4 regions of the Halopseudomonas sp. MFKK-1 genome follow, and region 2 is predicted to be linked to each of the others. Evidence: predicted binding sites of a transcription regulator. Region 2 holds the regulator's gene; each other region holds the start of a gene.
The links. Region 2 encodes FliA, which starts transcription of late flagellar genes. Its sites were predicted from a motif close to CTAAAGTTTNNNNNNNNNNNGCCGNTAA; they were not measured.
Positions count from the first base shown of each region.

Region 1 (5,538 bases), 1.0 Mb from region 2:
ACCCTCAGCCCATTCAATGCCTGGGTATTCCTCAAGGGCCTGGAAACGTTGCGTCTGCGCATGCGAGCCCATTGCGAGTCCGCGCAGCAGATTGCCGAGTGGCTGGAGCAGTGTCCGGAAGTTGAGCGCGTCTACTACGCCGGCTTGCCGTCGCACCCGCAACACGCCCTGGCCAAGGCCCAGCAGAGTGCCTTTGGAGCGGTAGTGAGTTTTGAGCTGCGCGGCGGTCGTGAAGCTGCCTGGCGCTTCATCGACGCGACAAGAATGGTGTCCATTACCGCCAACCTCGGTGACGCCAAGACCACCATCACGCACCCGGCGACCACTACCCATGGCCGCCTGAGCGCCGAGGCTCGCGAAGCGGCGGGTATCCGCGAGGGGCTGATTCGACTTGCCATCGGCCTGGAAGACCTGGCGGACATCAAGGCCGATCTGCAGCGTGGATTCGACGCCCAGCGCTGAGTTGTCTGCGCAGTTGCGTGCTTTGTCACATCAAGGCCGGAGAGTTCACAGCTCTCCGGCCTTTTTGTTTTAGCGTCCTCCATGCCGCAGGGATAGTGCTGAAGCCGTGTTCCTTCAGTGCGGCACTTCTCACATATATGGAGGATGGAAAATGCGTCACTGGATTAGCATCTTGGGTGTTGTTCTCAGTCTCTGGCTGGTATCTCCCGCCTGGGCTCAGGAAGTGTCTGTACCAACGGTCAATATCAATACCGCCGGCGCGGCAGAGATCGCCGAGGTGCTGCAGGGGGTAGGGCAGGCCAAGGCTGACGCTATCGTTGCCTACCGCGAGGAGCATGGTGCTTTCGGGTCGGTAGCTTCGCTGGCCGAAGTGAAGGGGATTGGCGCCAGCACGCTGGCGAATAACGAGGGGCGGATTGTGCTTGAGTAAATAGGCCCGGGTTGGTGTTTCCGGGCAATGGCAGAGCGGCGCCGCAAGGCGCCGCCTCTGTTTCAGGTGCGGAGCTTGCTGACCGCTTCGGTCAGCTGATGGGCCAGTCGAGCCAGCTGGTCGCTGGTGTCGGCACTGTGCGCGGTCTGTTCTACGGTACGTTCGGTCACGTCCCTGATTTCGACCACGCTCTGGGTAATGGCATCCGCTGCCAGGCTCTGCTGCTCGACCGCCGATGCGATTTCGCTGTTGCCCTCGCTGATCTGACTGACGGCCGCAGCGATATCCTGCAGAGACTCACCGGCATCTTCAACCTGCTGGACCGAGTCATGGGTCAGCCCGGCGCTGGCCTGCATATCCTCGACAGCTACCTCGGTGCCGGTCTGCAGGGCTTCGATCATGCGCTGAATGTCATCGGTAGAGTGCTGAACGCGCTGGGCCAGGGCGCGCACCTCGTCTGCGACGACGGCAAATCCGCGACCAGACTCACCCGCACGTGCTGCCTCGATTGCCGCGTTCAGGGCCAGCAGGTTGGTCTGTTCGGCAATCTCGCGAATTACCCGCACTACGCCGCTGATTTCCTGACTGTGAGTTGACAGCTGGTGCATGTGCTCGGTGCAGCGGTCGATGCTGGTGACCAGGCCTGCGATGGTCTTGCGAACCTGCTGTACCTTGTCCCGGCCCTGAATGGCGAGAGCATTGGCCTGACTGGACTGATCACGGGAAATCGAGGTGCTGCCGGCAATATCCTGTACCGTCGCACTCATTTCGTTAACGGCGGCGGCGACCTGATCAGTCTCTCCCTGCTGCACTATCATGCCGTCGCGCATACGGGTCATGGTCTCGGCCAGTCCGCGGGCACGCTGATCCAGTTCCAGTGCCGCCTGGCGTACCGAGCCGACGACGGCCTGCTGGGACTCCTGCATGGCATTGAAGGCTCGGGCCATCGAGCCGACTTCATCGCGCGCACTGCCAGGCGCACGCAGTGTCAGGTCACCGGTGCTTTCCACTGCCAGCATGACGTCGCGCAGGGTGATGATATGGCGGGTGATGAACAGAATCAGCAGTTGCGAGAAGAACAGCACCATCAGCATCAGCGCTGCCACCACGATCGCATAGAGTGGCGCGCGTTCAAGTAACAGCGCGGTGAAGCCCTGCCGTTCCACGGCCAGAGCGCGGCCCTCTGCGGCTGACCAGGCGCCAATGTAGCGATCTTCGGCAATGCCGAGTCTGGAGGCCTCCAGCCAGCGCCCTGGCTCTGTCTGTGCGGCAGTCGGTGCTGTGATCCAGCTCAGGCCGTGCACCTTGCCGTCGGAGGGTTGTTCGCCGGCAAGCACGCCGGCCAGTTCCTGTCGGGTCTGTTCTATGCTGCGTTGCTCGACCCAGATGGCAACCAGTACGAGCATCAGCGTTGCTGCGAAAGCAACACCGTTGACTGCCCAGAACTTGTATTTCAGTGGCAGGTTCTTGAAGGCTTGCATGCATACTCCAGAGCATGTTGAAACAGGTGATCCTGACTGGCAGGCGGCACAGGGCCGTCAGTATGTGCCGTCACTCTGATATATCGGTTGATCCGGGTCAAACTTGAAGGGTTGTATGTAACACAGGCTTCGGCAGGGTGCTGACGCTTCGGTTATACTGCGCGCAACTTCAGGGTCTGTTCCCGTACGCCATGACCATGATGAAGCCGCTTTTGCGTCAAGCTCTGTTCGGCAGTGACGGCTGGTCCGCCAGTATAACCGCCGGAGGGTGACGCAAGCGCCGGCTCATCCTTCGGGCTGGCATCATAGTCAGCTGCGCGGCGCTGCGGGACCTGCCAAGGGAATAATCCATTGCCTGCGTCCTGGACTGCAGATCGCTACCCGACCGGGAGCATGTTCCGATGCTGCAAGGCGAGCGAACCAGACGGGAAAAGGCCCCAGAAAAGACAGCTTATGACCCCTGCGCTAACGCAACCCGTAATGATTGATGATGACGCCGAGTTGGCACGCTGCTGCGACCAGTGGCGTCGGCTGCCCTTCGTTGCCGTTGATACCGAATTTGTTCGCACCGAGACATTTTACCCGATTGCCGGTCTGATCCAGATTGGCGATGGCGAGCGCGCCACGCTCATTGATCCGCTGGGTATTGGCGACTGGACGCCCTTTGTCGCGCTGCTAGAGGATGCTTCTGTAGTCAAGGTCCTGCATGCATGCAGTGAGGATCTTGAGGTCTTTTCCAGGCTGTGCGGCGCGTTGCCCGCGCCGCTGTTCGATACCCAGCTTGCGGCAGCCTTTCTCGGCATGGACTTTTCCATGGGCTACTCCCGACTGGTCAGTGCGCTGCTGGATATCGATCTGCCCAAGGATGAGACCCGTTCCGACTGGCTGCAGCGCCCCCTGAGCCCGGCCCAGATCGAGTATGCCGCCCGTGACGCCCAGCACCTGGCAGAGCTCTATCAGATCCTGGCGCCACGGATCGCCGAGGCCGGCGTGGCCGAGTGGCTGTTTGCCGACACCGCCGAGCAGGTCGCAGCCTCAGGTCAGGTGGTTGAGCCGGAGCAGGCGTATCTGCACGTCAAGCAGGCCTGGCGGCTGAAACCGGCCGAACTGGCGATCTTGCGCCCGCTGGCGGCCTGGCGCGAACGCGAGTCCAGAGCTCGCGATATGGCCCGTAACCGGCTGCTGCGTGAACGTACCCTGGTTCCGCTGGCACAGCGGCAGCCAGACACCCTGCAGGCGCTGTCGCGCATCGAGGACATGCATCCGCGGACCGTACGCCACGAGGGTGAAACCATTTTGCAGCTGATTCGCGAGGGCCGTGCAGTTGCGCCGTCAGACTACCCCGAGGTGCTGCCGGAGCCATTGCCGCCTGCTGCCAATCGGCTGCTCAAGGCATTGCGCAAGGTCGGGCAGGAGGAAGCCGAGAAACGGGGTATCGCAGTTGAGATCATGCTGCGCAAGAAAGTACTCGAAGCCATGGTGCGCACCGGGTATCCCTGCGGCCCTTATCGACTGCCGGATGAGCTGACCGGCTGGCGTCGGGATCTGATGGGTGACGCATTGTTGAAGGCCGCCAACGGCGCGGTGGAGGTAGTTGAATGAAAGTGTTGTGTTCGATTTTCCGTAGCACGAAAAAGCAGGGGATGTACCTGTATGTGCCCCGGGAAAAGGGCTTGAGCGAACTGCCCGAGGCGCTGTTACAGTTGTTCGGGCGGGGGGAGCATGCGATGGATCTGGTGTTGCATGAGGAACGCAAACTGGCCCAGGAAGACATCCTTACGGTGTTGCATAACCTGAAGGAGCAGGGTTTTCATCTGCAGATGCCACCGCAGGAAGACGACTATATTCAGCATTTGCCACCGGAGTTGCTGAATCGGAATGATCCGGTTTAGCTATCCTGTGCTGCCCGGGTCTTGCAACAACGCCGTCGCATTTGCGACGGCGTTGTTGTATCTGCTGCCTCAATCCGGTCGACCCTACCCGGCAACACGCACCGCACGTCATGCAAACTCAAAGCCCCAGCTGGCGAGGGCGCTGTCAGGCAGCGCCCGGCCTACCACTCGCGGCGCATGTTTTCGACGGAAATCTGCTCGTTCAGCGTCCAATAGTCGTACAGCACGCCAATCAGAAACAGGCCACCGGTGAAGAAGTAGATGATCGCCGTAACCCACTTGCCCATATACAGCCTGTGCGCGCCGAAGATGCCGAGGAACGTCAGTAGAATCCAGGTCAGGTTGAAGTTGATGGGGCCGGTGCGGAACCGACGATCAGCCTCACGGTCCATGCCAGGGATCAGAAACAGATCGATGATCCAGCCGATGAAGAACAGCCCCAGGGTGAAAAACCACAGCGTACCGGTCCAGGGTTTACCATAGTAAAAGCGGTGTGCCCCCATGAATCCGAATATCCATAGCAGGTAGCCGATTGCCTTGCTGTGAGTATCCGAATACGCCATGCGGGGGTGCCTCTCTGCAAAAGTGGGTGTGTAATACTGGTCATAGACCATAAACGATTTGTGGAGTGCCTGCAGCGTGCAAAATAAAAGTGCGAACTGGTTCAAGCAAGTGGCCCAGCGCGCAGAGACCCTTGGCCAGCAGCGGCTGCGTGTTGGTGTGACCGGCCTCAGTGGTGCGGGTAAAACCACCTTTATTACCAGTTTGATCAATCAACTGGAGAATCATGGCAAGGGTCTGCTGGCCAGGCGCGCACCCTTTGACCGGCTGGAGTCGGTGCGCTGGCAGCGCGAGAACGTCGAGCAGCCATTCCCCTATCTCGACGCGCTGGCCGCCCTGTCTTCCGCGCCTGCGCGCTGGCCGGACTCGACCAGTGACCTGTCACGGGTGGTGATTGACCTTCGCTTTCGGCCCCAGGGACTGCTGCGCAAGGTGCAGCCTGTACGCCAGGTACGTATCGACATTCTTGATTATCCCGGCGAATGGTTGCTCGATTTACCGCTGCTGCAACTGGACTACGGCCAATGGTGCGAGCAGATGGCGCAGTGGCTGGAGCAGGAGCCGCGACGTTCGCTGGCCGGCGAATTGCGCCAGACACTGCTGAACATCGATCCGGCGGCGCCGGCGGACGCCGCGCAGCTGGCCGCGCTGAAGGACGCGTGGAGCGAGTTTCTGCTGCGTTGCCGTCGCGACGCCGGGCTGTCGCGCAACC
Region 1 covers NZ_CP114836.1:3,406,820-3,412,357, reverse strand. The annotation lists gene O5O48_RS15765 (O-succinylhomoserine sulfhydrylase) at 1-462, shown strand, start outside; gene O5O48_RS15760 (ComEA family DNA-binding protein) at 614-892, shown strand; gene O5O48_RS15755 (methyl-accepting chemotaxis protein) at 955-2,373, opposite strand; gene rnd (ribonuclease D) at 2,854-3,975, shown strand; gene O5O48_RS15745 (YcgL domain-containing protein) at 3,972-4,265, shown strand; gene O5O48_RS15740 (NINE protein) at 4,427-4,828, opposite strand; gene O5O48_RS15735 (YcjX family protein) at 4,905-5,538, shown strand, end outside.
Region 1: a site for FliA is predicted at 2,454-2,481, ahead of O5O48_RS15755 (methyl-accepting chemotaxis protein). Genes of this name have one in related genera too.

Region 2 (5,538 bases):
TAATGTCGTCACCGTCAGACGCCGGCCTGGACGATTCAGCGGCTGCCGGCTTGCCTGTCGCAGCTGCCGGCGCCTTGCCCGGGCCATGCAGTTCATCCAGCAGGGCCTCAAATTCATCATCGGAGATCTCATCGGCGCCAGCGGTGGACGCTGTCTGGGCAGCAGCAACAGAGGCTGCGGCAGCCGCACTGCCATCACCATGCAGGGCGTCAAGCAACTGCTCGAATTCATCGTCGGTGATGTCACCCTCGGCAGCGGCAGGTGCCGCAGCGTCAGCCGGACCAGCCTCGGGCTCCGGCTCAGGCTCAGGTGCTTCTGCAGCAGGCGGCTCGCTTGTTGCCTCATCCGCCGACGCGGGCTGAGCCAGGGCGGCCAACGCATCCAGCAGAGCAGGCGCAGCAGGAGTCGGCTCCTCGCTCTCTCGCACCTGGGCAAACATGCCATTGACCGTGTCCAGCGCCTGAAGAACGACGTCCATCAACTCGGGCGTGACGGTACGTTCGCCCTTGCGCAGAATATCGAATACGTTCTCGGCGATATGGCAGCAGGCAACAAGGGCGTCCAGCTGGAGAAAGCCGGCCCCGCCCTTTACGGTGTGAAAGCCGCGGAAGATAGCGTTAAGCAGATCCATGTCGTCGGGCCGGTTTTCCAGCTCGACCAACTGTTCGGACAACTGCTCGAGAATCTCGCCGGCCTCGACCAGAAAGTCCTGGAGAATCTCTTCATCCGCATCGAAACTCATGCACCCACTCCCCTCGGGCGTGTTATCGGAAGGCCACGCAATGCCGCCTTGAATTTCCATCTCGGCGCTGCGCAGTCACTCAACGTTGCTGCCAGGCAGCGACCTTGAGCAGTCAGACCGGCCGCGCGCTCAGCGTGCGGCAGTTACAGCTGACATCAGAATCCCAGGCTGGAAAGGAGGTCATCAACCTCATCCTGACCGGAAACAACGTCTTCCCTTTTATCGGCATGAATTTGCGGACCTTCACCCCTGGAGGAGGATTTTTTTCCGTCCTCGGGAGATTCACCATGATTGATGCCGGTAATGCGGTCGACCTGTCCCGCCATTCGGACCAGGTTGACCAGGCTCTCTTCGACATCATGCACAAGCGTAGTCACACGCTTGATCACCTGGCCGGTCAGATCCTGATAGTCCTGAGCGAGCAGAATATCGTTCAGATTGGTGGACAGATCCTTGCTGGTCGATTCGGTCTGCTCAAGGAACTCGCCTACCCGGCGGTAGAGGTCGCGAAACTCGTCCGCCGCCATCTCCCGGCGCTGCAGCCGCTGCCAGTCTGCCTTGAGGGCGTTCGCCTGCTGCCCCAGATCAGCGACCTTGGGGACGCTGGCCTCGACCAGATCCATGGTCCGGTTGGCCGCCTTGTCGGTCAGCTGAACCACATAGTCCAGCCGGTCAGAGGCATCGGATATCTTGGAAGTATCGTTGTCACCACCCAGCGCGTGGGTCGTGTCGATCTGAAAATTGACGATGGCATTGTGCAACGCGCGGGTGAGCTGCCCTACTTCGTGATAAAGACCACGGTCGCGTGCCTGATTGATGGCATGAATGACCAGCAACGCTTCACCGAAGTTGCCGCTCTCAAGGTGACCAACCAGCTGGTGCGCATTGTCCTTCAGCGAATGCTCGAATTCCTGAGCGGTCGCCTGGCCGGGATCCTTACTCAAAGCCATAACCTGTACCCCGGTTGATTATTATTTAGCCTGAACTCGCTCAAAGATTTTTTCGATCTTTTCTTTCAAGGCCTGAGCCGTAAACGGCTTGACCACATAGCCATTGACGCCCGCCTGCGCGGCTTCAATGATCTGATCTCGCTTGGCCTCGGCCGTTACCATCAGCACCGGCAGGTGCTTGAGCCGCTCGTCGGCCCGCACAGCGCGTAACAGGTCAATGCCGCTCATACCGGGCATGTTCCAGTCAGTCACCAGGAAATCGAAACTGCCGCTCTGCAGCATCGGCAACGCGGTGTTGCCGTCATCGGCTTCGGCTGTGTTGGTAAACCCAAGGTCGCGCAACAGGTTCTTGATGATGCGCCTCATCGTCGAAAAATCATCAACGATGAGAATTTTCATATTCTTGTCCAAGTCGACCTCCGTACAAACCAGGGAATGTGCAGGCCTGCACCCCAAAAACCCATCGCAAATAACCAATCAAGCCGTAAAAGAAGCTCTGATCAATCAGCTGGAAGCCAGCAGGCTGATCGGATGCACCCTCGAAAACGCCACCTGGACGTCCGGCCCGAAGCCACTACCTGTCGAGCAATCCGAGCATTGTCCGGATGTTGACGACAAAATCAATCATTTCGCCAGCTCATCAGCTTCGAGCGCAACCTAGCAGCACATTGACTGTGCAACTGACTGACCCTGGATTCACTGACACCCAGCACGGCGCCGATCTCCTTGAGGTTAAGCTCCTCATCGTAATAAAGCGACAGCAGCAGTCGCTCGCGCTCGGGCAACGTGTCGATTGCCTCGATCAAAGCCGCTCTGAAACGCTCATCCTGCAGCCCGGACGCCGGTTCCTCGCCGCCCTGCACATCTGCCGGCGCACCCGACTCAAGCAGATCATCAAAGCTGAACAACTTGCTGCCGGCGGTATCGCTGAGAATCGTATAGTACTCTTCCAGGCTCATCTCCAGCTCGGCGGCAACTTCGTGATCCTTGGCGTCACGCCCGAGCCGCGCCTCGACCGCGCGCATCGCATCACTGACCATCCGCGTATTGCGGTGTACCGAGCGTGGCGCCCAGTCGCCCTTGCGCACCTCGTCCAGCATCGCACCGCGAATGCGGATGCCGGCATAGGTTTCGAAACTGGCGCCCTTGCCGAAGTCGAATTTGCGGGAGGCTTCCAGCAGCCCGATCATACCGGCTTGCATTAGATCCTCCACCTGCACACTGGACGGCAGCCGCCCCAGCAGGTGGTAGGCAATTCGCTTTACCAGCGGCGCATACTGCTCGACGAGTCGATCCTGCTCACCGCGAGAACTCTGTGCTCGTGTATACATGCTCAATCCGCCAGCCTGTGCTGTCATAGGCCAGACCCTGTCGGTTGCACCAGACGTTCGACGAAGAACTCCAGGTGTCCTCGCGGGTTGGCCGGCAGCGGCCAGGCATCAACTTTCTGTGCAATGGCGCGAATTGCCAGCGAGGCCTTGCTGCGCGGAAAAGCTTCAAACACCGCGCGCTGCTTTTGCACTGACTTGCGCACCGCCTCATCAAACGGAACGGCTCCGACATACTGAAGTGCAACGTCAAGAAATCGATCCGTCACCTTGGCGAGCTTAGCAAACACCATGCGGCCCTCCTGCGGCGTGCCGACCATATTCGCCAGCACGCGGAATCGGGTCATCCCGTAATCACGGTTGAGCAGCTTGATCAGGGCGTAGGCATCGGTAATCGAGGTTGGCTCGTCACATACCACGACGAGCACCTCCTGCGCCGCCCGCACGAAGCTGACTACCGAATCACCAATGCCGGCCGCCGTATCGACGATCAGCACGTCGATATTGTCACCGATCTCGCTGAACGCCTGAATCAGGCCGGCATGCTGCTGGTGGTTGAGGCTCACCATGTTGGCGGCCCCCGAGGCGGCCGGCACAATACGAACGCCGCCGGGGCCGGTGACCAGAACGTCGCGCAGATCGCACTTGCCCTCCAGCACGTCGGCCAGCGTTGCCTTTGGCTTGAGCCCCAGCAGCACGTCAACGTTGGCGAGACCAAGGTCAGCGTCGAGCAGCACAACGCGCCGTCCCATCTCCGCCAGAGCAAGGCTGAGATTCACCGACACGTTGGTCTTGCCGATGCCACCCTTGCCCCCGGTGACCGCGATTACCTGAACCGGATGTTTGCTGCCCATCTGCGCTGATTACCTTAATCCTGTGAAATTGCTTAACTGGCCCGCTGGCTGTTCATCATACCGGCAAATACGTCGGCCATGGTCTGATCTGCCGGCGCATCATTACCTGCCATACTAACTGCACGACTCACCAGCTGATGCCCGACGGCGCGGCTGATATCGTCGGGAATGCGCTGGCCATCTGCCAGATAGGCTACCGGCAAACCCTGCTCCATCGCCAGCCCCAGCGATTCACCGAGCGTTGCGGCCTCGTCCACTTTCGTCAGAATGCAGCCCGACAGACCGCACGCCTTGTAAGTATGGTAGGCCGCTTTCATCACCCGGTGCTGGCTGGTCGCCGGCAGCACCAGCAGATTGCGTACCCGACGCCCCTGACTGGCCAGGGTGTCGAGCTGGCCGCGCAGGTAGGGATCGTTGGCCTGCAGGCCGGCAGTATCAATCAGAACCAGGCGCTTGCCGGCGAAATCGGCCAGCACGTCATTGAGATCCTGCTGCTCGTCCACCACCTTGACCGGCACATTGAGAATACGGCCCAGGGTGCGCAACTGTTCGTGTGCGCCGATACGATAGGTGTCCATGGTGACCAGAGCAACGTGCTGACTGCCGTGCTTGAGCACGTAACGCGCAGCGAGCTTGCCCAGGGTAGTCGTTTTGCCGGCACCGGTGGGGCCGACCAGCGCGATCACGCCGCTGGCATCGAGCGGCTCTTCGCGCAGCACCGGCACACGATGCGCCAGATAGGCCAGCAGCATGCGCCAGGCCTGACGCGGATCACTCACGTCAGAAACCTGACGCAGCAGATCCTGACTGACTTCGGCCGGCAAGCCCATCTGGGTCAGACGGCGCCAGAGACCGGCCTGTTTCGGCTTATGCTGATTGAGCTGCCCCCAGGCCAGACCACCCAGCTGAGACTCCAGCATTTCCCGCAGCCCGGCCAGTTCGGCGCGCATGGCGCTGAGGCTGGCATCTTCAACGGCCGCTGCCGCCGGCGAGCGCTCCGCAGCAGGCCGGCTGGCTGCAGCCGGTGCCGCCGGCTCAACCGGCTCCTGAATCAGCCGATCCAGCAGATCACGGGCCTCCACAGAACCCTGGCGAGCCGCGTGGCGCATGCTGTCACCAAACAGCTGGCGGTTGACCAGCGGCTGGTCGTGGGAAGCCATCTCGCCCACCTCCAGCTCGGCGCGCGCGGCAACGATGCGCTCCTGGGTCTTTTTCAATTCAGCATCCAGACCCGGTGTCGGTGCCGTCAGACGGGGCGCCTCGTAGTCCAGCGCAGCGGTCAGTTCAACGCCACCGGCCACCCGGCGATTGGCGATGATCGACGCATCAGCGCCCAGCTCATCGCGAACCAGCTTCATCGCCTGGCGCATGTCTGCGGCAAAGAAACGTTTGACTTTCATGGCTGACCTCGTCGCTTTTCTGGCACCGCCCGCTGGCGGTTGCTGTCATTCATTCAGAGTGCTGCAGTTCAGTTCTGGCCAACCGTCGCAATGATGGTGACCTGCTTGCTGTCCGGAATTTCCTGGTAGGACAGTACATGGGCGCCCGGGGCTGCGTAGCGTACAAACTTGGCCATCATCATTCGAATCGGCCCCGCCACCAGCAGTACTGCCGGCTTGCCCTGCACTTCCTGCCGTTGTACGGCATCAGACAGTGAGCGCTGC
Region 2 covers NZ_CP114836.1:2,381,884-2,387,421, reverse strand. The annotation lists gene O5O48_RS11200 (chemotaxis protein CheA) at 1-742, opposite strand, end outside; gene O5O48_RS11195 (protein phosphatase CheZ) at 898-1,692, opposite strand; gene O5O48_RS11190 (chemotaxis response regulator CheY) at 1,714-2,091, opposite strand; gene O5O48_RS11185 (RNA polymerase sigma factor FliA) at 2,313-3,050, opposite strand; gene fleN (flagellar synthesis regulator FleN) at 3,047-3,874, opposite strand; gene flhF (flagellar biosynthesis protein FlhF) at 3,907-5,274, opposite strand; gene flhA (flagellar biosynthesis protein FlhA) at 5,343-5,538, opposite strand, start outside.

Region 3 (5,538 bases), 730 kb from region 2:
CAGTTTGATGAAGCCGGCGGCGTCGGCCTGGTCGTAAGCACCGGCGTCGTCCTCAAATGTAGCGATGTTGGCGTCGAACAGAGAGTCATCAGACTTGCGACCAACAACCATGATGTTGCCCTTGTACAGCTTCAGGCGAACCACACCGTTTACGTTCAACTGGGACGCATCGATCATCTGTTGCAGCATCACACGCTCGGGGCTCCACCAGAAACCGTTGTAGATCAGCTCGGCATACTTCGGCATCAGGCTGTCTTTCAGGTGCGCAACTTCACGGTCCAGCGTGATGGACTCGATAGCGCGGTGGCCCTTCAGCATGATGGTGCCGCCGGGGGTCTCGTAGCAGCCACGGGACTTCATGCCGACGAAGCGGTTCTCAACGATATCCAGGCGACCAATACCATTGGCACCACCGACCTTGTTCAGGTAGGTCAGGACCTCAGCCGGGGTCATGTCCTTGCCATCGATCGCGACGATGTCGCCCTTGCGGTAGGTCAGTTCGATGTAGGTGGCCTGGTCCGGTGCGTTCTCCGGGGAAACAGTCCAACGCCACATGTCTTCCTCGTGCTCGGTCCAGGTATCTTCCAGCACGCCACCTTCATAGGAGATGTGCAGCAGGTTGGCATCCATCGAGTAGGGAGACTTCTTCTTGCCATGGCGCTCGATCGGAATGCCGTGTTTCTCGGCATAATCCATCAATTTTTCGCGGGACAGCAGATCCCATTCGCGCCAGGGAGCAATCACTTTCACGCCAGGCTTGAGCGCGTAGGCACCCAGCTCGAAACGAACCTGATCGTTGCCTTTGCCGGTAGCGCCGTGGGAGATGGCGTCACCACCGGTTTCGTTGGCAATTTCGATAAGCCGCTTGGCAATCAGCGGACGGGCGATAGAGGTACCCAGCAGGTACTCGCCTTCATAGACGGTGTTGGCACGGAACATCGGGAACACGAAGTCGCGGACAAACTCTTCACGCAGGTCGTCGATGTAGATTTCCTTTACGCCCATGGCCTGAGCCTTGGCGCGTGCAGGTTCCACTTCCTCACCCTGACCGAGATCGGCGGTGAAGGTGACCACTTCGCAGTTGTAGGTTTCCTGCAGCCATTTGAGGATGACCGAGGTATCCAGACCGCCGGAATAGGCCAGGACGACTTTGTTGACTTCTGCCATTACATGCTCCCTTAAGCAAGACTGAACCGCCACCCCATAGGGAATGGGCGAAAGCATCTATTCTAGCGCCAGAGCAGCAGGATTCACAGGGGAGAGGTCTTCGACTTTCGGGTCTTGTGCCGATTGAGAAAGCAGATCCAAGGGCTGCGCGTCAGTCGTGCTGCAGCCGCACCATTACCCGGCGATTGGCTGCACGACCTTCGGCGGTGCGATTACTGGCGACCGGATAGCTGTCGCCGTGAAAACGCATTGTAAACAGGTTTTCGTCAACGCCCTGCTCGGTCAGGTAGTCCCGCACGGCAAGTGCGCGCTGGCGCGACAGTTCCCGGTTGTCCAGGCGGTTGCCCTGATTATCCGAGTGGCCGTCGAGAATGATACCACTGAGGCTTTCATCGGCATTTATGTACTGCAGGATGGCGTCGAGCCTGGTTTTGGCGTCGGCGCTCAGATTGCTGCCTCCGGCACCAAAGCTGATGATGCTCTGAGCTGCCTGCGACGCACTGATCGGCAGCAGGCCGCTGATGCACTGTTGAAAGTCCAGCCGCGCCTTTTGATAGCCCACACTGGAAACCACCACCCTGACTGGATCGCCCCCTACCTGGCTGCCACGCATGATGGTTGGCTGCAGGCCCGAGGCCAGTCCGGCGAGCATGCGGCCAGCCTGCTCATAGGGCGCCGTCATGGTATAGGTACCCGCGCCTACCACAATTTGCCCGACCGGCTGGGCGGCCGTCCCCGGGCGCCAGGGGGGCGGATCGTTGAATACCTGGGCCGGGCCGGGGCGCATCGGGTTATCCCAGGCTTTCAATTCGAATTGCGGATGCTCTCCGGCACGCCGCACAAAACTCGCCTCACCGTATCCTGCGACTGACTGAGTCAATCGGCAGGCAAACTGATCCCCTTCGACCTGCCATTGCACGTCTTCCATGCGGGTCTGAAAGGTCATTGCCTCGGCAGAAAACGCTAGCGCTGCCAGAACGACCAGAGGGATTCGTGTCACACGGTTCTCCGATTGCCGCCCCCTGAAAACCGGGGCGCCTGCTTCTATTGCCTGTGTCATCGGCGCGTGCGGGAAAAACTTTATCCTGCAAATCAAAAAAATGCCGGGCGTCACCTCAATCGGAATTCTGGCCCTGCACGGCGCACCCATAGCGACTGATCTGCCGGCTAACCTTGCGCACAGGCGCCCTCGGAGTGTCAAAGCCGGGTTGATTGGGTTAGCATTGCGCCATTGATCTGGACTGGAACCCCACGCATGACCGACCGCCTGACGCTAATTCGCCCGGACGACTGGCATATTCACCTGCGCGATGGCGCAGTACTGCAGCACACCGTACCGGATGCAGCTCGCGCCTTCGGCCGCGCCATCATCATGCCGAACCTGGTACCCCCGGTACGTGACGCTGAGGAAGCCGCCGGGTACCGCGAACGCATTTTGGCTGCACGCCCGGCCGGCTCCCGTTTTGAACCGCTAATGGTCCTGTACCTGACCGACAAAACCTCTCCGGAGATTGTGCGTCAGGCGCACGCCAGTGGCCTGGTGGTTGCCGCCAAGCTTTATCCGGCCGGTGCCACGACGAACTCGCAGTCTGGCGTTACCGCGCTGGAGAACATCTATCCGGCGCTGGAAGCAATGGCCGAGGTCGGCATGCTGCTGCTGGTACATGGTGAGGTCACCCATGCCGAGGTCGATATTTTTGACCGTGAGAAAGCCTTCATCGACCAGCAGCTTGTCAAACTCGTGGACCGCTTCCCGGCCCTGCGTGTGGTGTTCGAGCACATTACCACCGCTGATGCGGTGAGCTTTGTCAATCAGGCTCCAGCCAACGTTGGCGCAACCATTACTGCGCACCACCTGCTGTTTAACCGCAACCACATGCTGGTTGGCGGCATCCGTCCGCACCTGTTCTGCCTGCCGGTACTCAAGCGTCAGACTCACCAGCAGGCGCTGTGTGATGCAGTCGTATCCGGCTCCAGCAAATTCTTCCTCGGCACCGATTCGGCTCCCCATGCCCGCCATGCCAAGGAAGCCGCCTGTGGCTGTGCCGGATGCTATACCGCTCACGCGGCCATTGAGCTGTATGCAGAGGCCTTCGATGAACTCGGTGCCCTGGAGAAACTGGAAGGTTTTGCCAGCCTCCACGGCCCCGATTTTTACGGTCTGCCACGCAACACCGACACCATCACCCTGGAACGCGACAGCTGGACCGTGGCCGATCAATTGCCCTTCGGCGATCAATGTATTGTTCCACTGCGTGCCGGCGAACAGATTCGCTGGCGCCTGGTCTGACCTTCCACATCGACACAGCAAAGGATATTTCGTGAGCGAGTTCGACTTCGAAGGCGAAGAACAGGATGTCTTGCCAAGCGGCAAGGCCAAATCCCCTCTGGCCTATCGTTTCCGGGGCTTTCTCCCGGTGGTCATTGATGTTGAAACCGGCGGTTTCAATGCAGCGACCGATGCGCTTCTGGAAATCGCAGCCACCACCATCAACATGGATGAAGAAGGCATGGTCTACCCGGACCACACGACCTTCTTTCGTGTCGAGCCCTTCGAGGGTGCCAACATTGAACAGGCGGCACTGGAGTTTACCGGCATCAAGCTGGATCACCCGCTGCGCCAGGCAGTAAGCGAAGAGCATGCATTGACCGAGATTTTCAAGCACATCCGAAAGGCCGTTAAATCTGCCGGCTGCAAGCGAGCCGTTCTGGTTGGGCACAACGCTTTCTTCGATCTGGGCTTTCTCAACGCCGCAGTCGAGCGCACACAGATCAAGCGTAATCCGTTTCATCCGTTCTCCTGCTTCGATACTGCGACGCTGGGCGGCCTGGCTTACGGTCAGACAGTGCTGGCGAAAGCCTGCAGCGCTGCCGGTATCGACTTCGACGGCCGCGAGGCCCATTCGGCGCGTTATGACACCGAGAAGACAGCAGACCTGTTTTGCACCATTGTCAATCGCTGGCGCGAGATGGGTGGCTGGCCACCCGTAGAGTAATCCGCACGTAAAACCCGGCTTCAGGCCGGGTTTTCGTTTCCCCATCAGGGTTGCCCGACCGCGGCGCTGCGGTTAAGGTCCTAATGGATTTCAAATCATCCACTACACTGAACAGGTGAATGTGTTCGGCCCTGTTACAGGATCGGGCCTCGCACGCTGGCGGGCTGCTGTCTTGCAGTCGCCACAGACAATCAGAAAAAGGAGCTACATCACATGATGCGCAAATCCCTTGCCCTGCTGTTCTCAGCCACAATCGGATACGCTTCACTGGGTGCAACAACCGCGGCAGCCGAAACCTTTGTCACCATCGGTACCGGTGGTCAGACCGGTGTTTATTACGTGGTCGGTCAATCGGTCTGCCGCCTGCTCAACCGCAATTCAGCCGAACACGGCATTCGTTGCAACGCTCCCTCCAGCGGTGGTTCGGTCGCCAACGTCAACGCTATCCGTGGCGGCGAGATGAACATGGGCGTGGTGCAATCGGACATTCAGTACAAATCCTATGAAGGCATTCAGAGCTTTGAATCCGAAGGCCCCTTCAGTGATATGCGTGCCCTGTTCGCCCTGCATGGTGAGCCGCTCACTATTGTAGCCCGCAACGACGCCAACATCGCCGGCGTTAAGGACCTCAAGGGCAAGCGCGTCAACATCGGCAATCCGGGCTCCGGTCAGCGCGATACCATGGACGTTGTTATGCAGGCGCTGGGCTGGACAGTTGACGACTTTGCCCTGGCCTCTGCGCTCGATGCAGCCGAGCAGGCAGCAGCACTCGGTGACAACAACATCGACGCCATGGTGTATGTCGTCGGTCATCCGAACGGCTCCATTCAGGAGGCCACCACCACTGTCGACGCCAACCTGGTATCGGTATCCGGGCCGGAAATCGATCAGTTGATCAGCGATCGCCCCTACTACGCCAAGGCGATCATTCCGGGCGGCCTGTATCGTGGCAATGACGCCGACACCGAGACCTTCGGCGTGCGTGCAACGCTGGTAGCCTCTACTGCTACCGATGACGAGACTGTCTACCAGACAGTGAAGGCGGTATTCGAGAACTTCGACCGCTTCAAGCGCCTGCACCCGGCCTTTGCCACCCTGAAGGAAGAGGAAATGATCAAGGACGGCCTCTCGGCACCGCTGCACGAAGGCGCCATCCGCTACTACAAGGAACGCGGCTGGATGTAACACCAAACGGGCCATCCTCAGGGGTGGCCCGGCTGTTTTCGGTTACCCGATTTACCTTGCTGCCGCCATTTCGGCAGCCCCGGACGCGGGTCCACGAGATCTCGTTCCTATCGCGGCGCCCACAGGCATGCTGCACCGGCAGGACAACTGCCGCACCATAATCAAAATGCACAGGAGAAGCGCGCAGCCA
Region 3 covers NZ_CP114836.1:3,109,215-3,114,752, forward strand. The annotation lists gene O5O48_RS14490 (argininosuccinate synthase) at 1-1,167, opposite strand, end outside; gene O5O48_RS14495 (flagellar protein MotY) at 1,319-2,167, opposite strand; gene pyrC (dihydroorotase) at 2,423-3,457, shown strand; gene rnt (ribonuclease T) at 3,528-4,163, shown strand; gene O5O48_RS14510 (TAXI family TRAP transporter solute-binding subunit) at 4,377-5,348, shown strand; gene O5O48_RS14515 (TRAP transporter permease) at 5,538-5,538, shown strand, end outside.
Region 3: a site for FliA is predicted at 2,224-2,251, ahead of O5O48_RS14495 (flagellar protein MotY). Genes of this name have one in related genera too.

Region 4 (5,538 bases), 1.1 Mb from region 2:
CGGAGCTGCGCTGGCAGGGTGACCCGGCGGGTGAGCTGCTGGTGGTCAGCGGCGGTCTCGCCGAGGCGGGGCAGACTCACCGCGCGTTCAGCTGGTTGCGAGATACCCGCCTGGGCGAGCTGGGGCTGCGCGCCGCCGAACCGAGCCGGCTGTTGCTCAAGTTCGGCGCGTTGCGCGGGTTACAGGAAGACCCAGAGCAGTAGCACGCCCAGCACAATGCGGTAGATCACAAAGGGCTGCATGCCGATCCGCTTGATGAACGCCAGGAAGTAGTGGATGCACAGGTAGGCGCTGATACCGGACAGCAGCACACCGGCCGCCATGTGCAGCCAGTCGACGGCCACCTTGCTTTCGATCAGCTCGATGGTTTCCAGCCCGCAGGCCAGTACGATCACCGGAATCGACAGCAGGAACGAGAAGCGCGCCGAGGCTTCGCGGCTCAGGCCCAGCATCAGCGCGGCGGTCATGGTGATGCCGGAGCGCGAGGTGCCGGGAAACAGCGCCAGCGCCTGCGCGCAGCCGATGAACAGCACATCCTTCCAGGTCATCTGGTGCTCGCTGCGGCTGCCGCGGTGGCGCCAGTCGGCCCAGCCCAGCAGCAGGCCGAAGGCAATCAGGCCGATCGACAGATAGATGGGCGAGCGCAGCACGGTCTCGATCGTGTCTTTGAGCAGCAGCCCGGCCAGCCCTACGGGAATGGTACCGAGGATCACCGCCCAGGCCAGTCTTGCGTCGTCATCCAGCTGGCGGGTGGTCAGTGAGCGGCCCCAGCTGACAGTCATGCCGAGGATGTCGCGGCGGAAGTAGATCAGCACGGCGGACAGGCTGCCCAGATGCAGGGCAACGTCAAAGGCCAGCCCCTGATCGGGCCAGTCGGTCAGCACCGGCACCAGAATCAGGTGGGCCGAGCTTGATACCGGCAGAAATTCGGTGATGCCCTGAACTATTGCCAGAATGAAAACCTGCAGCCACTCCATCGTCAGCCTGTGCTCCGCTAGTTGAAAAGGCGCAAGTAAAGCACGCCGGACGGTGCTGGCGCGACCCTCGTTGCGATTATGCGCTGCCAACACCGGTACTGATTCGTGTGGCAGACAATGGTTCACCGCGCGGTTGTCATGTCATTGTCGGATGACGCACTACAACAAGGAGAATCACATGCGTTGGCAACATCGACCCGAGGGCTCCAACTGGGGCGATTTTGGTCCGGACGACGAGCTTGGCCGTCTCAATCTGCTGACCCCCGAGAAGGTGCTGCAGGGCGTTGCAGAAGTGCGCGAGGGGCGCAGCTTCTGCCTCAGCCTGCCGCTGGACTATCCCGGCGGTAATGCCCTCAACCGCCTGCGGCACCCGCCCAGACGCTTTACCGCCGGGCGTGCCGACAAGCTCAACTACAACTTCGAGCTGCAGCGCCTGAATCCGAGTTTTACCGACGTGGTCAGTGACGATGCGGTATTGCTGTTTACTCAGTATTCAACCCAGTGGGATGCGCTCTCGCACGTGGGCGGGTTGTTCGACGCCGACGGTGACGGGGTGGCCGAACCGCTGTATTACAACGGCTGGAAGGCGGGCGAGCATATTTGCGGGCCTTCCGGTCACGAGGACGGGCTGGAGGGCGTAAACGCCACCCGGCTGGGCATCGAGAAGATGGCCGAGACAGCGGTGAGTGGTCGCGCTGTGCTGATTGACCTGGAGCGGCACTGCGGTCGGGAGCGGGTGCTGGTCGACTATGCGCGGCTTCAGCAAATCATGCAGGCAGACGGCGTGGTGGTGGAGCCGGGGGACATGGTTTGTCTGTATACCGGGTTCGCCGACGTGATTCTGGAGATGGACCGTCAGCCCGAGGCGGCGCGGCTGGCATCCAGCTGCGCGGTGCTGGATGGCCGCGATCCGGCGCTGCTGCAGTGGATTACCGATAGCGGCCTGAGCGTGTTGATTGCCGACAACTACGCGGTTGAGGCCTATCCGGCGAGAGAGGGGCAGGGATGTTGTGCTGCCTTGCCGCTGCATGAGCATTGCCTGTTCAAGCTGGGGGTGCATTTGGGCGAACTCTGGTACCTGACCGAGCTGGCGCAACATCTGCGAACCGGTGGCCGCAACCGGTTCATGTTGACGGCGCCGCCGTTGCGCTTGCCGGGCGCGGTGGGATCGCCGGTTTCGCCGGTTGCACTGGTCTAGTGCTCGTAACACGCGGAGCCGGCCGGACAATCTCGCGAAAACCCGACCATTCGGACAGGTAGTGCTCGATATTGGTGCGCGCGCGCAATTAAGGGGCGAATGCTGCTTTATCGTGGTGCGCATCTGATGGCGGTGCAGTCATCGTGCTCATACGCGAGCTGCATGATGACGCGGTGCCATGCTTTATGGTGTGAATATTGCTTCGGGCCTGGTTCGACTGAAGCTGGAGATTGCCACCATGAGCCTGAAAAGCGACCAAATGAACCTGTCAGTGTCGGAGCGGCGGTGGCTCCCGTGGTTCGGGCCAGCCGGTAAACTCGCCATGGGCTGGGCCTGCCGGGTCAACCGCAACCGTTACGGCCAGCTTGAGTCCATTTTCGACAGTCTTGCCGCAACAAGGGTGCGGTTGTTGCAGCAATGGTGCGAGAACCAGTGGGCCGGGCTGCAGGGCATTGGTCAGCAGCTGAGCGACGGCGGTGCCGAGGCGAGCGAGGCACAGTTGCGTAAACTGCGCAGCAAGCTGCCGGATGCCTCAGAGCTGCTGCTGCTCGGCGCCGACGGTACCGTGTTGGCCAGCAGCGCCGGTCAGCTCAGCGACTTGCAGCTTGATGCCCAGGCGGTGCGGGCGGGGCTGCAGCATCGTTTTTTGCACGGGCCGTATGTCGATCAGCGAACCCTCAAGTTGGGGCCCTCCACTTCCAGCTTCCACGATGCCGTCACCCTGATGTTCTATTTGCCATTGCACGGTCCGAACGGCGAGGCGCTTGGTTGCCTCTGTGCACGGGTACCCAACGATGTGCTGGGTGATCTGATCCAGCGTGAGGCCGGACATATCTATCAGGAGTCGGGTGACAACTACATCTTCATGGTCGAGTCACGCTTCAGTCCCTCGATTGAGCCGGGCCGTGCGTTGTCTCGCTCGCGCTTTGAAGACAACACCTTCAGCCACGGCGACAACCTCAAAAATGGTATCCGGACGGCGTGGGGCACGGTCAGTGTGCGCGAGCATACCGAGTTCGAGGTGCGCTTTACCGATCCGGCCACCGGCGAGCTGCACCCGGGGGTGCGCGAGACTATTCGCAAGGGTGAGAACACCTACGTCAAATACCCCGGCTATTCCGACTACCGCCATATACCGGTGATCGGCAAGGGCGTGACCTTCAGTCTGCCCGGCTCGCCGGACCGCTGGGGCATGATGTGTGAAGCAGACCTCGAGGAGGTCTATCGTTACCGCTCGCTCAGCTACAACCTGATGAAGGACTTCTGGGTTCTTGCCGCACTGGTCTTTGTTGCCCAGCTGGGTTTCGATCTGATCGGTCTGGATGGCTGGCCAGCGCTGGCCGCTCACGTTGGCGTGCTGGGCCTGGCGGGCCTGTGGTTTTGGCACAGTGCCACGAACAAGCTGGCGCGTCGGCTGGGCCGCATGACTGAAATCATCCGCAATATTGCCGAAGGCGAAGGCAATCTCAGTCAGCGCATGGACACCAGCCGCCTGGTGCCGGATGAGACCGGCGAGCTGGGGCGCTGGATCAACAGCTTTATCGACAACCTCGACACCATCGTTGGTCGGGTCAAGCAGGCCAGTCGTCACGCTCTGCAGAACAGTGAGCAGATGCTGGGTCGCAATCAGCAGGCCAGCGATACCGCAGAGGAAGTGACCAGCAATATCCAGCAGATGCTGGGCATGATTGAAGCACAGCTGCAGACAGTCAATGCGGCCTCGGAAACCGCCGCGCAGATGAAGGTCAATATGGCCTCCGTGGTCGAGGCTGCGCGCGCCCGGCTGGATACGGTGACCAGCGGCACCCGCAAGATTCGCGATATCGTCGAGAGCTCGGCGGCCAGTGTGCAGGTGCTGGACAATCGCACCGGCGATATCGTCGGCATGGTCTCGCTGATTACCGACATTACCAGCCAGACCAATCTGCTGGCGCTCAACGCCGCTATTGAGGCCGCCCGTGCGGGCGAGCATGGGCGTGGTTTTGCGGTGGTGGCGGACGAGGTCAGGGCGCTGGCAGCTCGAACCGCCAAGGCCGCCGACGAGATCAGCCAGGGGATTACCAGCATCCGCGATGCAACCCGGGAAACCGTGGTGGTGATGGAGCGCGGTGTTGCTGATGTAGACCTGCAGCTGCAACAGGCGGCCAGCGCGTCGGATGACAACGACTTGCTGTACCAGACCGTCGAGGAGCTGTTCGAGGTGATCTCGGTGATGGACACCAACAGCAAGGAACACGGTCGTCAGGCCGGCCACGTGGCTGAGGCGACGCGCTCAATGAGTCAGGTCATTACCGCACTGCGCGCCAGCTCGGGGCAGGTGAAGGAAACAGCGTCACGTTTGCATCAGCTGTCGGATACCTTTCAGGTCAGCGCCGACCGGTAGGCCAGCGATGCTGGCCTGGCGGTCAGCTGCAAGCTGCAAGCTTCAAGCTACAAGCTACAAGCTACAAGCTACAAGCTACAAGCTACAAGCAAAGGCAAAGGCAAACCCCCTAGCCTGCGCGAGACTGGGGTTCTCTTGCCGCTTGTGGCTTGTGGCTTGAAGCTGAGCAAAGAAAAACCCCGGCTCTCACGAGACCGGGGTTTTTCTTGCAGCTTGCCGCTTAAAGCTTGCGGCTGCTGTAACCGCGCTTCGCGCCGGTTACAGCTTACCTTCCAGCTCCGGCACCGCCTCGAACAGGTCGGCAACCAGGCCGTAGTCGGCCACCTGGAAGATCGGCGCTTCTTCGTCCTTGTTGATCGCAACGATCACCTTGGAGTCTTTCATGCCGGCCAGGTGCTGGATCGCACCGGAGATACCGACCGCAACGTACAGCTGCGGTGCAACGATCTTGCCGGTCTGACCGACCTGCATGTCGTTCGGTACGAAGCCTGCGTCAACCGCGGCGCGCGATGCACCCACAGCAGCGCCCAGCTTGTCGGCGACCTTGTACAGCATCTCGAAGTTGTCGCCGTTCTGCATGCCGCGACCACCGGAGATGACGATCTTGGCACCCGCCAGTTCCGGACGGTCGGACTTGGCCAGCTCTTCACCAACGAAGCTGGAAACGCCAGCGTCGTGGGCAGAGGCAACCGCTTCAACCGCAGCGCTGCCGCCTTCGGCAGCAACGGCGTCGAAACCGGTGGAGCGAACGGTGATGACCTTAATCGCAGCACTGGATTGCACGGTGGCAATCGCGTTGCCGGCGTAGATCGGACGCTTGAAGGTGTCAGCGCTTTCAACGCCGATGATCTCGGAGATCTGATCAACGTCCAGCAGTGCTGCAACGCGCGGCAGGTAGTTTTTGCCGTTGGTGCTGGCCGGAGCCAGGATGTGGCTGTAACCCTTGCCCAGTTCAGCGATCAGCAGGGAAACGTTCTCCG
Region 4 covers NZ_CP114836.1:1,303,123-1,308,660, forward strand. The annotation lists gene O5O48_RS05955 (cupin domain-containing protein) at 1-203, shown strand, start outside; gene O5O48_RS05960 (undecaprenyl-diphosphate phosphatase) at 180-977, opposite strand; gene O5O48_RS05965 (cyclase family protein) at 1,156-2,175, shown strand; gene O5O48_RS05970 (methyl-accepting chemotaxis protein) at 2,414-4,558, shown strand; gene O5O48_RS05975 (electron transfer flavoprotein subunit alpha/FixB family protein) at 4,817-5,538, opposite strand, start outside.
Region 4: a site for FliA is predicted at 2,240-2,267, ahead of O5O48_RS05970 (methyl-accepting chemotaxis protein). Genes of this name have one in related genera too.